DNA from 2 places in the Clostridium septicum genome. Region 2 is predicted to be linked to the other one. Evidence: a T-box and tRNA genes for the amino acid it is inferred to sense, from the RefSeq annotation. Region 2 holds a T-box; the other holds one or more tRNA genes.
The links. The T-box of region 2 lies ahead of serS (serine--tRNA ligase). A T-box ahead of a tRNA ligase gene usually reads a tRNA of that ligase, here a tRNA-Ser.

Region 1 (8,108 bases), 150 kb from region 2:
ACCACATACTGTACAATATTTGATTGTTCCTCTTGCTTTAACAAGAGCTGTCGCAAACTCTTTTACCTCATCCTCCGGCAAATTTAAAATATGCAAAGTTAGCCTTTGTGCTGTTTTTTGCCCTATACTTGGAAGCTTTGCAAACTCTTCTATAAGTTTTTCTATAGCAACTGGATAAAAATCCATTTAATACACCCTTTCTAAAAAATTTAGGAATTGAATATTTAAAACATTCAATTCCCTAATTTCTAATCTTTTGATTATTAAAATAACCCAGGTATGTTCATTCCACCTGTAAGTTTACCCATATTATTAGCTGTTTCTTCTTCAGCTTTTCTTAATACTTCATTTACTGCACTAAGAACTAAATCTTCTAACATTTCTACGTCATCAGCATCTACAACTTCTGGTTTTATATTAATTGAAATAACTTCTTTCTTACCATTAGCTTTAACTACTACTGCTCCGCCTCCAACAGATGCTTCGAATTCCTTTGTTTCAAGATCCTTTTGCATTTGTTCCATGTCTTTTTGAAGCTTTTGAGCTTGTTTCATTAGGTTATTTATATTTCCTCCCCCAAATCCACCAGGGAATCCTCCTTTTGCCATAAAAAAATCCTCCTTTTTATTAAAAATCTATTTTTTATTATATAGTATTATACTAAACTTGACTACATTTACATATGTTTTTATTATAAAATTTGAATCTATTTATTCATCAAGAACATCTACAAACTCTTCTCCTAAAGTTTCTAAAAGCATTTCTTCTGTAGATTTTTCGCTTTTTACTCCTTCATCTACTTCAAATACTACCTTTAAGTCTTCTCTAAAAATCTCTGCAAGTATTTCAGAAATAATGGCCCTATATTCAGGTTTTTCTAATCTACTCTTATTAAATTTGTATTCTTCTTCATATCGTACTGTAACTATTCCATCTTTACATTCTACTGGCTTACCTGTAAGTAAAGATGCATATACTATCATTGCTCTTCTGGTTTTTATTCTTTCTAAAATATCCTTCCAAGCCCTTTGTATATCTTGTATCTTTACATTTGAATTTTCATTACCCTTAATTTCTTTAGATTTTTCGTTTATTTTTTGTACTGATATTTTTTTAGATTCATCTATATTGTTATTTTTCTTTGCTTTAGGCATCTCTGATACAACTTTTAAACTACCATTTTTAAGCCCTTCTTCTAACTTGTTTATTCTTGATAATATAACTTCATTAGACGTATCATATTCTATTTTACACATTTTTATTACTGCAAGCTCTAAATATAATCTTGCTTGTTTACTTAACTTAGCATTCCCTTCAGCCTCTTGAAGTATTCTAATACACCTCATAGCTTCTTCAGCTCTTATTCTAGAAGCTTGCTCTTTAACTAAGCTAATATTTTCCTCTGACATATCTAATACTTCTTCAGGATTATTAGTTACCTTTGCCATTAAAATATTTCTATAATGAGCAACTAAATCCTTTATAAATAGATACATATCTTTTCCCGAATAAACAACTTCATCTATTATATTTACTGATTTTTCTACATTTCTTTGTGTTATTGCATTAGTTAAATTAAATAAATACTCATTTGTTACTAAACCTAACATATTTATTAGAGTTTCATACTGTACACTTCCATCACCCATTGCAATAGCTTGATCTAATATACTTAAAGAATCTCTCATAGCACCATCTGAAACTCTTGCTATAAGTGCTAAACTCTTGTCATCTGCAAAAACACCTTGTTCCGTTACAATCTTTCTAAGCCTAGCTATAATATCACTATTATTTATTCTTTTAAAATCGAATCTCTGACATCTAGAAAGAATAGTTATAGGTAATTTTTGTGGATCTGTAGTTGCCAATATAAATATTACGTTATTTGGTGGTTCTTCTAAAGTCTTTAAAAAAGCATTTACTGCTCCTGTTGACAACATATGAACCTCATCCATTATATAAACCTTAAAATGTGCCTCTTGAGGTGGATACTTTACATCATCTATAATATCTCTTATCTTATCTACACCATTATTTGAAGCTGCATCTAATTCCGTTACATCTATTGCTAATCCATTATTTATTTTTGTGCACATTTCACATTCATTACAAGGTTCACCATCTTTAAGATTTAAACAATTTAATGCCTTTGCAAAAACCTTTGCTGTTGATGTCTTTCCTGTACCTCTTGTTCCACAAAAAAGATATGCATGGGCAATTCTATCATTTAATATTTGATTTTTTAAAGTAGTGGTTATATGTTCTTGACCAACAACATCATAAAAAGTTTTAGGTCTCCACTCCCTATATAAAGCTGTATACGCCATGCTAATTACCTCTCTTTCTTAAACGAAATCTTTAAGTATCCTTACTTATATTTCATTATACAATACTATCTATTTATGAACAAATTAAATAAAATAACTTTAACTTTATTTATAAAACCCTAAATATTTTTCATACTAAAATATCCAGTTACTTAGTTCTATTTTTGTAATAACTTTTATGATAAAATATAATAATTAAAATATTGGAGGTATAATAATGAGTCTTTACGATAAAAAATATTTAACTATAGTACAAGATATTTTAGATAATGGTTATTACGACAATAATAGAACTGGGGTATCTACATATAAACTTCCACATCAAGTAATGCAATTTAATTTAGAAAAAGAATTTCCAATTTTAACAACAAAATTTGTTGCATTTAAAACAGCAGTTAAAGAAATGCTATGGATATATAAAGATCAATCTAATGACGTAACAAAACTACAAGAACAAAATGTACACATTTGGGATGAATGGGTTGATGAAAATAACACTATTGGTAGAGGTTATGGTTATCAAATAGCTAAGTTTAACCAAATAGATAAGCTTATAGAAACTTTAAAAACTAATCCTCAAGATAGAAGAATGTTAATGACTATGTGGAATATAGAAGACCTTCCTCATATGACATTACAACCTTGCTGCTTCTTAACTATGTGGGATGTTACTGATGGTAAGCTTAACTGTATGCTTATTCAACGTTCTGGTGATATTCCATTAGGAGTACCATTTAATACAAGTCAATATGCTGTATTAGTTCATTTAATTGCTCAAGTTACAGGACTTAAGCCAGGATTATTTACACATGTAATTAATAATGCACATATTTACGAAAATCAAGTAGAAGGAATGAAATTGCAATTATCTAGGGCAAACGATGAATATGATGCTCCTAAGCTTTGGATAAATCCAGAAATTAAAAACTTCTATGATTTTACTCCAGATGATATAAAACTAGAAAACTATGAATATCATCCAGCAATTAAAATGGAGGTATCTGTTTAATGTTATCTATAATTGTTGCAAAGGCAAATAATAGCATTATAGGTGGAGACAATAAACTTTTATGGCATATTTCTGAAGACCTTAAAAGGTTTAAAGAGATTACATCTGGAAATATAATTATAATGGGAAGAAAAACTTTTCAATCATTACCCGGCATACTACCTAATAGAAAGCATATTGTTATAACAAGAGATACTAACTTTAAGGTAGATTCAGACATGGTAGAGGTATATAATAACCTAAATGATGTTATATCTAATTATAAAAACTCTGAAAATGAAGCATTTATAATTGGTGGTGGAGAAATTTATAAAGCTCTTCTTCCTCATAGTAATAAGCTTTACTTAACTATTATTAATAAAGATTTTGAAGGCGATACTAAATTCCCTGAGATTAATTTAAATGATTGGAATATAGATTTTAAATCTGAAGAAAAAATAGATTCTAAAAATGGATTAAAATATACTTTTATAAACTTAAGTAAATAAGAAAACGAGGGTAGTTCTTACAAACTTCCCTCGTTTTCTTGTCCTATTGTATGTTAATCCTATTGAAGAGTAACCTAAATTTAATTAAAAATCATTATATTATTTAATTTAAATAATATTAATTAATGATAAATTTACCTATACATTAAAAAAGCCTTTCCATCAGAGAAAGGTTTTAATTAAAAAACCGTGCACCTGGCTTTGACAGTAATCTATAGGCGTTACCTATGCAGTTAGCTCTGGTAAGATTGATCCATGTCACACGCAGTAATCACTTATCGCTGCTTCCTTCCGGACCTGACGAGGTTCATGCACTTACGTCGCATGGGACCCGACCATCAACACCACTTACATAGGGCAGACCCTACAAATTAAAGCCTATGCCAGGAATTCAATCCTGCTATAGCGGATTGCAGGTTACAGGGCACCGCTAACTCCCCATCTAGCACGGCATGGCGGAGAGAAGGGGATTTGAACCCCTGATAGAGTTGCCCCTATACACGCTTTCCAGGCGTGCTCCTTCGACCACTCGGACATCTCTCCATATAATAGCTATTTAATTTTAACTACTTTCCTATATTATCATATACAAGTGTATATTGCAATACACAAAACATACTATACATTATGTATATCTATATTTTATCTGTAAATTCAGTATTATATTTCAAATAAATAAGAGAATTTAGTTTATTATACTAAATTCTCTTAATAAAAACTTATATTACTAATATAAATTTTTTCTTTTTTTGACCCAGACTATTAGACCTATTCCTAATAAAATTCCAATAATACTTACTATTTGGGCTATTCTTAATCCCAAAAACATTAAACTATCAGTTCTTAATCCTTCTATAAAGAATCTTCCTAATGAATATAACATCATATAACTTCCTAATATGACTCCAGCTTCTGATTTTTCACTCTTTAAAAGAATATATATTAATATTCCACACACTAATAAGTTCCAAACTGATTCATATAAAAAAGTAGGATGATAATACACTCCACTTATATGCATTCCATTTTGTATAAACTCAGGAAATTTACTTATAAACTCCTTAGTGACAGGGCCACCATGTGCCTCTTGATTCATAAAATTTCCCCATCTACCTATAGCCTGAGCTAATATAACTCCTGGCATAACTATGTCTACATATTCAAAAAAATTAATTTTTCTAACCTTTGCAAATATAACTCCTACTATAAGTCCAGCTATTACACCTCCATGTATAGCCATTCCCCCTTGCCTTATGTTTATTACATCCATAAAACTATGATAATTTTGATACTCAAAAGCTACATAATATAACCTAGCTCCTATTATAGAGAATGGAAATACCCATAAAAATGCATCTATAATAACTTCAAAATCTAGCTTTTTCTTTTTAGCCATAAAATATGTTAAAATCATTGCTGCAATAACACCCATTGATATTATTATTCCATACCATCTAATTTCTATGCCAAATGCCTCAAAAGCTATTGGGTCCATATAAACTCACTCCTTTGCTATTATTATGTTATTTACCATTATACGCCTTTAAAGTTACTTATATCAATTAAAAATTTATTAATAATTCTATATAAAAAAATAGAGGGTTTTTATAATCCCTCTATTTTTAACATACTATATAAATTATTTAGTAGCTTGTTTTAAAGCATCATTTACAGCTTGTAAAGCACCTTTTGATGAATTTGTAGCTCCACTTATAGCTTCAACGTCTTCTGTTCCTTGTTTCTTTATTATATCTGGGAACATGCTTTCTTTAACTCCATCTACTAGAGTTTGAGTTTCATGACTTTCCACTAATTTTATATCTGAAATATTACCTTTTTCTACTTTAACTTCTACTTTAATACTACCAGCATTTCCTTTACCTTCTCCAGTGTAAGTACCGTCAACATACTTTCCACCTCCGCATCCTACTAATAAAGTAGCTGCTAAAACTGTTGATGCTAATATAGCTCCTAATTTCTTCATATATATTTCCTCCGAAACTTAATTAATTATTTTTTTATAAAATCTACAGCATTTTTTCCTGCAGTTCTTCCATATGCAATTATATCTGCTAAAGCGTTTCCGCCTAATCTATTTGCACCATGAACTCCTCCAGTAACTTCACCTGCTGCGAATAATCCTGGAATAGTATTTCCATCTTTATTTACAACTTTAGCATTTGTATCTATCTTAATTCCACCCATTGTGTGGTGAACAGCTGGTGCTACTGGTATTGCGTAGAATTTACCTTCATTTAATTCTTTCTTCATTGAAGTTCTTCCAAAGTCTGAATCATTTTTTGCTGAAACAAAACCATTATATTTTTCGATTGTAGCTTTTAATGTAGCTCCATCCATTTCTAGTTTTCCAGCTAAATCTTCTATAGAATCTCCTTCTGTAACTAGTCCCATGTTAAAATATTCTTCAGCTTGCTTTAAGCCTTTTCTTAAACCGTCATCAAATATTATATATGCCATTCCATCTTTTTGACTTAATATTGCTTTTGAAACAGCATCTCTTGTATCTAGTTCATTAAAGAATCTGTTACCTTCTTTATTTACTAAAATAGCTCCATTACCTCTTACAGTTTCTGCTATCATAACTGCTTTTTCTGGTACAACAGTTGGATGAGTTTGAATTTCTTTCATATCAACAAAGTCTGCACCAAGCTTTTCAGCTATTTCTATACAATCACCTGTTGCTCCATTGTGGTTAGTTGTTGAGAATCCTTTTAAAGCTGGGTTGTATTTAACAACTAATTCTTGATTAGCTGAGAATCCACCAGATGTAATTACAACAGCTTTAGTATTTATAACATATTCTTTTCCTTCCTTATTAGTAGCTTTAACACTTGAAACTTTTCCTTCTTTATCAAGTACTACTTCTTCAGCCTTATTCCAAAGTCTTACATCGACTTCTTTCTTTTCAGCAGCTTTCTTTAATGTATCAACTAAATGTGCTCCAACAGCAGCTCCTCCAGTTGGTCTATGACATCTATCAACTGAAGCTCCTCCCATTCTACCTACATCTGTTAAATCTGCTCCTAAATCTGTTAACCATTCAATTGATCCATTTGAATCTTCAGCTAACTTTTTAACTAAATCAGGGTTATTCTTTTGATGTCCACCCTTCATAGTATCCTCTATCATAGTTTCTACAGAATCTTCTATTCCTTTTTCTTCTTGATACTTAGTTCCAGCTGCATTTATACCACTTGATGCTCTGTTAGTATTTCCTCCAACTAATGGCATCTTTTCTAGTACGACTACATTTTTAGCACCATCTTGTTTTGCTTGAACTGCTGCTGCTAACCCAGCTCCACCAGCTCCTATAATAACAACATCAGCACTTTGAGTACTTCCGCATCCAACAAAAGATACTGCTGGAATAGCAATAGCAACTGACATTACTAACGCTAATAATTTCTTCTTCATTATTACATCCCCCTAAAACCAATTTATACAAGGGTATTATTACCCTATTTAGATTATATTTTCTAATCATTCTCTAAACAATATTGTGGTCTTTTTGTTTATTTTGGTCTTTTTGGTCTAAAAAAAGAAGCTAAGCTCTATCGCTTAGCTTCATAATAATGAACAGGCCTTCCTACTTTACCATATTCAAAATTTAGATTCAACTTTTCTTCTTTACACATATACTCTAAATACCTTCTAACAGTTACTCTAGCTAATCCCACATTGTCAGCCAATTCATCTGCCGTAAACTTTCCAGTAATATTACTACTTATATATTTCCAAATTTCATTATATGTATTCTTATTTAATCCCTTTGCAAGTTCCCCATCACAGTCATTATGTTTATTATCTGTATTCCTCTTACCTGAATTTAATATATATTCATCTATGCTTTCTTGATTTAAAGTTTTTTTCTCTATTAGCTTATCATGCCTATCTCTATATTTCTCAAAAGCTTCCTTAAAGCGTTTGAAAGTAAATGGTTTGACCAAATAATCCACAGCTCCAAATTTAAATGCTTCATTTACAGTATTTAAGGAGTTGTCTGCAGTTATAAGAAGTGCATCTAAATCTATGTTATTTTGTCTTATCCATCTCAATAAGTCAACACCTCTTCCATCTGGTAAAAAAACATCTAATAATATTATATCGGCATCACTTTCTCTTATTTTTTTCTTTGCTAATTCTATACTATCAACTTGTCCAATTACATTAAACCCATCAATTTTCATTAAAAATTTATAGTTTATTTCTCTTACCATGGGATCATCTTCTACTAAGATAACATTAATCATCGGTTTTCCTCCA
Region 2 (8,108 bases):
CATTGTATTATTTAATTTTTATTAAATTTAAGATATATTTTATAACTTACTATTTAAAAACATACACTTATATAATATTTAATCTGATAATTTTCCATGTTTCTCATATCTTGTAATTCTACTTATTCTATTTTCATTATTTACAAATATAACTCTTGGTTTATGATCCTTTACTTCATTTGAATCTAACTGACAATAACTCATTATTATTATCTTATCATTAACTTGTACACATCTTGCAGCAGCTCCATTTAAGCATATCATTCCTGTTCCCCTTTCTCCTGCAATTGTATATGTTTCAAATCTATTTCCATTATTTATATCAACTATTTGTACCATTTCATACTCTAGAATTCCTGCTGCATCTAATAAATCCTCGTCTATAGTAATACTTCCTACATAATCTAACTCTGCTTGAATTACTGTTGCTCTATGGATTTTCCCCTTTAACATATTTAACTTCATATTTATACCTCCAACTAAACCTCAAACGTAAAATTATCTATTAATCTAGCTTTTCCTATATTAACCGCTATAGCTACTAATATACTTCTATCTATTTTTTCTATTCTCTCCATAGATTTACTATCAACAACTTCCACGTAATCTACTTTAGCTAAAGGTTCTTTTTTTATATTTTCAATGATTATATCTCTTATTGCTTTAGCACTCTTTTCTCCGCTACACAATTTAATTTTAGCTAATTCTAAAGATTTATTTAATATATTTGCTGCTTTTCTTTCTTCTTGTGATAAATAAAAGTTTCTTGAACTCTTAGCTAATCCATCAGATTCTCTAACTGTAGGACATCCTATAATTTCTATATCTATATTTAAATCTCTTACCATTCTTTTTATTATAGCTAGTTGCTGAGCATCCTTCTCTCCAAAATATGCTCTATTTGCTGGTGCTATATTAAATAGTTTTAATACAACAGTGCATACCCCTCTAAAATGAACGGGTCTACTTTTCCCACATAATCCTTGAGTTAGACCATTCATATCAACAAAAGTTGAAAAATCATTAAAATACATTTCTTTTGCATCTGGATTAAATATTAAATCAGCTCCTGCTCCTTCACAGATACAACTGTCACCATCTAAATCTCTTGGATAATTATCTAAATCCTCTGCTGGACCAAATTGCATTGGATTTACAAATATGCTAACAACCACCTTATCATTTTCCTTGGCAGCTCTCTTTATTAAACTTTCATGCCCTTCATGTAAATACCCCATAGTTGGAACTAACCCAACTGTAAGTCCATCTCTTTTCCATAACTTAATTTGTTCTCTAACTTCTTTTATGCTCTTTAAAATTCTCATCTAAATCCCTCTTTTATTAATAAAGTTTTTCTATTACTTCATCACTAATTTTAAAGCTATGAACTTCTTCTGGGAAAACGCCATCTCTAACTTCATTTATATACTTTTTAAAGGCACCATTCATTATTTCTCCTACATTGGCATACTTCTTAACAAATTTAGGTGTAAAATCATTAAACATCCCTAACATATCTTGATAAACCAGTATTTGTCCATCACACTTATCTCCGGCACCAATTCCTATTGTAGGAATACTTAATTCCTTTGTTATAATTTCAGCTAATTTAGCAGGTACACATTCTAAAACAACTGCAAAGGCTCCAGCCCTTTCTACCGTTTTAGCTGCTTCTATTAATTCTCTTGCTGCGTCTTCATTTTTTCCTTGAACCTTAAATCCTCCTAAAGCATTAATAGATTGTGGTGTTAAACCTATATGTGCCATAACAGGTATAGACGCTTTAACTATACCTTCTATCTTGTCACAAACTTCTATTCCACCTTCTAATTTAACTACATGAGCTCTTCCTTCTTTTATAAGTCTACCTGCATTTACTACAGCATCATAAACTGATGTCTGATATGACATAAAAGGCATATCTGCAACAACTAATGTGTTTTTTACCCCTCTAGACACAGCCTTTGTATGATGAATTATATCCTCCATAGTTACAGATAGAGTGTCTTCATATCCTAAACATACCATTCCTAAAGAATCTCCAACTAATATCCCATTAATTCCCGCTTCATCTATTATCTTTGCTGTTGAATAGTCATATGCTGTAAGCATTGTTAACTTTTCATTATTTTGTTTAGCTGCTTTGAATGTAATAGCTGTATTTTTCATTTCTTTCCTCCTAGATATTCCTCTAACTCTTTATAATCTCTATTTTTATTTTTTACCTTTGCAATCTCCAAAATATTCTTAGATAATATCTTATACATAATCTCATCTTCACTACTTAATGATTTACAATGTGACTTAATAGTACTTAAATCTCCTCTTTCAATAGGACCAGTTAAACTATTTTTAATGCCTTTTTCCCTTATATTCTTTACATTAAATATAATTAAAGGATAAAGAGCATTGATAGCCTCTTCCTCTTTAAATCCACATTGTTCTAAATAACTTACACTATTATTAATAAGCCCTAAAACCAAGTTACTTACAATAACAGAAGCTGCATGATACAAAGCCTTATTTTCATTACTTATTATTGTTGCTTTATTTCCTAAAGATTCTATAAGCCTTTTAAATTTATTTCTGTATTTTTCATGTCCTTCAATTGTAATAAAAGCTTCCTTGAGATTTTTATAAGAATTATATTTATCTGAGATTGCTAACATTGGATGAATAGAATATCCATAAGCACCATACTGGTTTATATTTGAAAAGATACTTGAAGATAATGAGCCACTACAATGGCAGATTAATTTATTTTGAATAGACAGTTTTTTTATTTCATTCCAAACCTTTTGAATTTCTCTATCAGGTGTAGTAATAAAAATAGCATCACTTTCATTTATTATTTCTTTTAAATTATTATATTGTTTTGTTTTTGTAAAAATTGAAGCTTCATATGCGGAGTCTTCATTTCTACTGTAATATCCAGTTACAGTAATATTATTTTCAGTTAGATATTTTCCTAAAGAAAAACCAACCTTTCCTGCACCTATAAATCCTATTTTTATAATTATCACCTCCAAAATAGAGTGTGATACTATTAAGTCTCATTCTTTATGATATGAGCTGTCTAATTAAAATAATTCAAATATAAATTTAATGGTGTGGTTTATTCCAATACCACCCACATACACATTATCATATTATGTTATTTTATTCAATAATTTACAAATTAATTTTTTATGAAAAACTATTTTTGCCTACCAGTATAATCGCTATAGTAACCTCTCTAAAAGGAAAATGAAGCTGTATAAAATCTATATAATTTAGTGATTATTTTTCATTCACTACAAATAAATAGCACCTAGTAAGAATATTTAATCTTACTAGGTGCTATTGGTATATCTAAATTTATTATTTAATTTTTATGAGATATAAATCATATTTTCATAACTATCTTTTTAAAGACATCCGTTAAATCTTATTTTATTTCATCACAGTTCATAAATCTTCTTAATGCTTCTGGAATTTCTACTGTTCCATCCTCTCTTTGATAGTTCTCTAATATAGCTGCAACAGTTCTTCCTATAGCAACACCTGAACCATTTAGTGTATGAACAAATTGTGGTTTATCCTTTGGCGTTTCTTTATATTTAATATTTGCTCTTCTAGCTTGGAAATCTTCAAAATTTGAACAACTTGATATTTCAACATATCTATTATAACTTGGCATCCATACTTCTATATCATATTTTAATGCTGCTGTGAATCCTAAATCACCTTTACATATTCTTACTATTCTATACGGTAATCCTAAACCTTGTAATACTGATTCTGCATCTTTTACTAGCTTATCTAATTCATCATAACTTTGTTCTGGCTTACAGAATTTAACTAGTTCAACTTTATTAAATTGATGTTGTCTTATAAGTCCTCTAGTATCTCTTCCTGCTGATCCAGCTTCAGCTCTAAAGCAAGCTGAGTAAGCAACATGTTTAACAGGAAGATCAGTGCCCTTTAATGTTTCATTTCTATACATATTAGTTACTGGAACTTCAGCTGTTGGAATTAGGAAATATCCATTGTTTTCAACTTTAAATGCATCTTCTTCAAACTTTGGTAATTGACCTGTTCCTGTCATACTATCTCTATTTACCATATACGGTGGTAATACTTCTTCATATCCATTTTCAAAAGTATGCTTATCTAAGAAATAGTTAATTATAGCTCTTTCTAATCTAGCCCCTAATCCTTTATATATAGTAAATCTTGAACCTGTTACCTTACCAGCTCTTTCAAAATCAAATATATTTAAATCTGTTCCTAAATCCCAGTGAGCCTTTGGTTCATAGTTAAACTTTGTTGGCTCTCCCCATTTCTTTATTTCCACATTATCTTCATCAGTATCTCCCTCTGGAACTTGTGGATTTGGTATATTTGGCATTCTTAACATTATATATTCTAACTTTTCATCTATTTCTGATATTTTAGCATCATCTTCTTTTATTTTGTCTCCAAGTTCCCTCATTTCAGTCATTATTGCTGTAACATCTTCTCCAGCTTTTTTTAATTTAGGAATTTCAGCTGAAACTTGATTTCTTTTGCTCTTTAATGCTTCAACATCAACTAATATATTTCTTCTTTGCTCATCTAAAGCTATTATTTCATCAATAGTTGATTCTTGAAAATCCTCACCTCTATTTGCTAAAGCCTTTTTAATTTCTTCTGGATTATTTCTAATTCTTTTTAAATCTAACATTTTATATCTCCTCTCTATAATAAAAAATCAATTTTAGAAAATAAAAAAGAGCCTTCTCCCCTAATAAAAGGGACGAAAGACTCCGCGTTGCCACCCTAATTGATAGTATTATAAATTATACTATCCTCTTAAAAAATATAACGGTTAAATCCGTACTGCTCATCACAGTCCCTCCAAGGTGGATTCATAATACTTTACTATCGATTTGCAGCAACCATCGACTCTCTTAAAGTAAATAATATTATTACTAGCCTCTTCATAGGTTTAATATTACATTTTAGTTAACTTTAATATATTATACTATTTCTAACTTGTCAATAATTTACTCACATTTAATTTATTCTTATCTATATAATAACCATATTATATTTATTTATTCTTGTTCTAGTGTCCTTGTGCATATTATGTTAATTCCAGTATTTAGTATATTTTTACATATAATATCACCTGAATTAATAGGTATATTAACATAAATTCTACCTAAAACCTTAGATAATTCAACCCACAATTTTTTATCTACCTCTTCACTACTCTTTACTGAAACTACTTTATATTTATCACTACCTTTTACTCGAACAATAGAGGTAAAAACATCCTTATCCATAGTAGTAACCTCACTTTCCTACATTTCATCAAACTCTTTTATCCTACCTGATATAATTTTAGATTCCTTTGAATCATCTACAATATCCGTAACCTTTTTATCTAATTCTCTTGCTAGAATATTAATTATTTTATCATAACAATATGATCCATGGCAGCTGCCAAATCCTGCCCCGGTTCTTCTTTTAACTCCTTCTACAGTTCTAGCTCCTAAAGGTCTCCTAATACAATCTACTATTTCACCTTCTGATATATTATTACAAACACAAATTATTTTGCCATATCTTTTATCTAGTGATATAACTTCATTAAGTTCATCTTTATCCATTTCTCTAAATTTATAGAAATATCTTCTTTTATCTAAGAAATTTTTCTTTAATGTACATTTTAAATTATTTGTTAAAGTATCACAAAGCATTTTAGCTATAGCTGGTGCCATTGTTATCTTGCCATAATGAGTTCCAGTAACTCTTATATATCCCCTATCAATTTCACTATCATCTATTAATATAGAATCCTTATCATAACTCTCTCTAAATAAATTATTTATATGTTTCTTCTCAAGTCCAATAAGTAAATTATTTACATAATCTAAATTATCATCTAAACTAGTTTTATTAATACTTTTAATTCCTATTAACGATCCAGTAGTTGTTGTAGGAGTACTTACCACAAAAGTATTTTTATCTAATGTTTCTATAACTATTTTTTTTAATTTATTTTTATAATTATTAGCTACTAATAAATAACTCATATTTTTAAATTCATTTTCGCTAATCTCAGAATCCTTCTCTTCAACGATCCCATTTTCTTGTATATACATTTCATTTGGTATTGTATTTATAACGACTTTACATGAAAATTTATTTTTATTAGTTGTTACTTTAAATCCTTTAGCTAAGTTTTTAATATTTAAAACTTCTTCTTCTAATCTAAAATTAACACCATTATCAGATGCAACTTCTGCATATGCTATAGCGAGATCATATGGTGCAACTATAGCCACATTTTCAGAGTATAAACCTTTTTTAATATTAGTGTTTATATTAGGTTCTATCTTATATACTTGTTCAGCATCTATTAAAGTTACCCCTTCGATTCCTCTATATTTTGCCCTACTATGCATTTCTTCAAGCTTTCTAACACCATTTTCATCATTTACTACTCTCAATGCTCCTATTCTTTTAAAAGGAACATTAAACTTTTTACATGTCTCTTCTAATATAGAATTTCCTATATACTCTAGTCCAGCCATTACATTATCAGATGTTTCTGAACCATCATAAACTATAGATGTATTAACAAAAGATATGTCATCTGCAATATCATAATCTTTCTCTATAACAGCTATATTAAAATTATATTTTGACAACTCATAAGCTACAGAACAGCCTATTATTCCACCGCCTAATATAAGAATATCATAATCCATGACCTATACTCCCTCCTGATCTTACTATAGCAAAAACCCTTTCTGTTTTAACTCCAGTTTTATTGATTCTATATCCTCTTCTCTATCTGCTGATATAGTGTGAAGATGAATTCCATTAGTTAAATTAGATAGTGGTTTAACATTCTTATTATTAAACTCATCTTGAAATTTATTTAAATCATACAAATTCTTAATCATTAAATTCCCTCTAATTTCACCATATAAAGAATGTTCTATTATTACATCTTCAATAGTTCCTCCATATTTAACAACTGTTTCAAGTTCACTTATTGTTTCGTTAATATTATGATTTACTGCAATAATACTCTTAATCTTATTATTAATTGCATTATAAATGTAACCATCAGGAGTTGCTATAATAGAATTACCTGATGCCCTTAATATAGCTATATCTTTAACTATTATTTGCCTAGTAACACCAAATTTCTTAGCTAAATCTGTTCCTTTTATAGGCAAATTACTAGTCATTAATAACCTTATTATATCTTCTCTTCTTTTTGTAGATGCCATAAAATTTCTCCCTTCCTAATTTTTATCATCACATATACTTATTATGTCTAATATCCTATTATTAGTATTTTTATTATTATGGTGATATTTAATAACTTGAAGAAATTCTTCATCGTAATTATATTTTCTTAAAATTTTTTCTCCAATTTTAGGATGATTATAATATATATCTATTTGCTTTATATTATTATATCTATTAATTTTTCCATTTGTAGCTTTATCTAAAAGTACTACAATAGACTTTTCGAATACATTTAATTTAAACTTACTTTTTCCTATATCATGAAGTAATGCAGCTTTTCCGAGTTTCATAACATCAACATCTATATTATTTTCCTCTTTCATTGATATAGAATCTTTACATACTCTTATACAATGATGCTTCTCATTATGCTTTAATGTATTAAATAACTTTATTTCTTCTTCATTTAAATATTTTCTTAAATAATCATAATCTACCTTTTTAAATGTTGATCCTATAGCCCATAAGAACTGCTTAACTCTATAAAATGACATATGTTCACCTAGCCTTTTTATAAACTTATATATAAAAATAATAACACTATACCCTTTTATTATCAAATATTGTTAAGTATATATTATATATAACAAAAAAAGCTACGAATTAATTCGTAGCTTTATATGGTGGAGATAAAGAGATTCGAACTCTTGACCCCTTGCGTGCAAGGCAAGTGCTCTCCCAACTGAGCTATACCCCCATATGACCTGGCAACGTTCTACTCTCCCACACAGTCTCCCGTGCAGTACCATCGACGCTGTAGAGCTTAACTTTCCTGTTCGGAATGGGAAGGAGTGTTTCCTCTACGCCATCATCAC

Region 1: it has a tRNA-Ser gene. The T-box ahead of serS (serine--tRNA ligase) is inferred to sense a tRNA for this amino acid. The anticodon was not compared.

Annotation. Positions count from the first base shown of each region.
Region 1 is NZ_CP023671.1:1,613,868-1,621,975, forward strand. Features, by position in the region: gene recR (recombination mediator RecR) at 1-186, opposite strand, end outside; gene CP523_RS07085 (YbaB/EbfC family nucleoid-associated protein) at 264-608, opposite strand; gene dnaX (DNA polymerase III subunit gamma/tau) at 711-2,327, opposite strand; gene CP523_RS07095 (thymidylate synthase) at 2,545-3,336, shown strand; gene CP523_RS07100 (dihydrofolate reductase) at 3,336-3,824, shown strand; RNA gene ffs (signal recognition particle sRNA large type) at 4,012-4,275, opposite strand; tRNA gene CP523_RS07110 (tRNA-Ser) at 4,278-4,367, opposite strand; gene lgt (prolipoprotein diacylglyceryl transferase) at 4,552-5,319, opposite strand; gene CP523_RS07120 (FMN-binding protein) at 5,464-5,808, opposite strand; gene CP523_RS07125 (flavocytochrome c) at 5,835-7,259, opposite strand; gene CP523_RS07130 (response regulator) at 7,397-8,095, opposite strand.
Region 2 is NZ_CP023671.1:1,761,224-1,769,331, reverse strand. Features, by position in the region: gene panD (aspartate 1-decarboxylase) at 79-465, opposite strand; gene panC (pantoate--beta-alanine ligase) at 480-1,325, opposite strand; gene panB (3-methyl-2-oxobutanoate hydroxymethyltransferase) at 1,342-2,169, opposite strand; gene CP523_RS07845 (Rossmann-like and DUF2520 domain-containing protein) at 2,166-3,023, opposite strand; gene serS (serine--tRNA ligase) at 3,428-4,705, opposite strand; T-box leader at 4,771-4,974, opposite strand; gene CP523_RS07835 (DUF1667 domain-containing protein) at 5,079-5,309, opposite strand; gene CP523_RS07830 (NAD(P)/FAD-dependent oxidoreductase) at 5,328-6,740, opposite strand; gene CP523_RS07825 (transcription repressor NadR) at 6,765-7,271, opposite strand; gene CP523_RS07820 (HDIG domain-containing metalloprotein) at 7,287-7,787, opposite strand; tRNA gene CP523_RS07815 (tRNA-Ala) at 7,915-7,990, opposite strand; rRNA gene rrf (5S ribosomal RNA) at 7,996-8,108, opposite strand, start outside.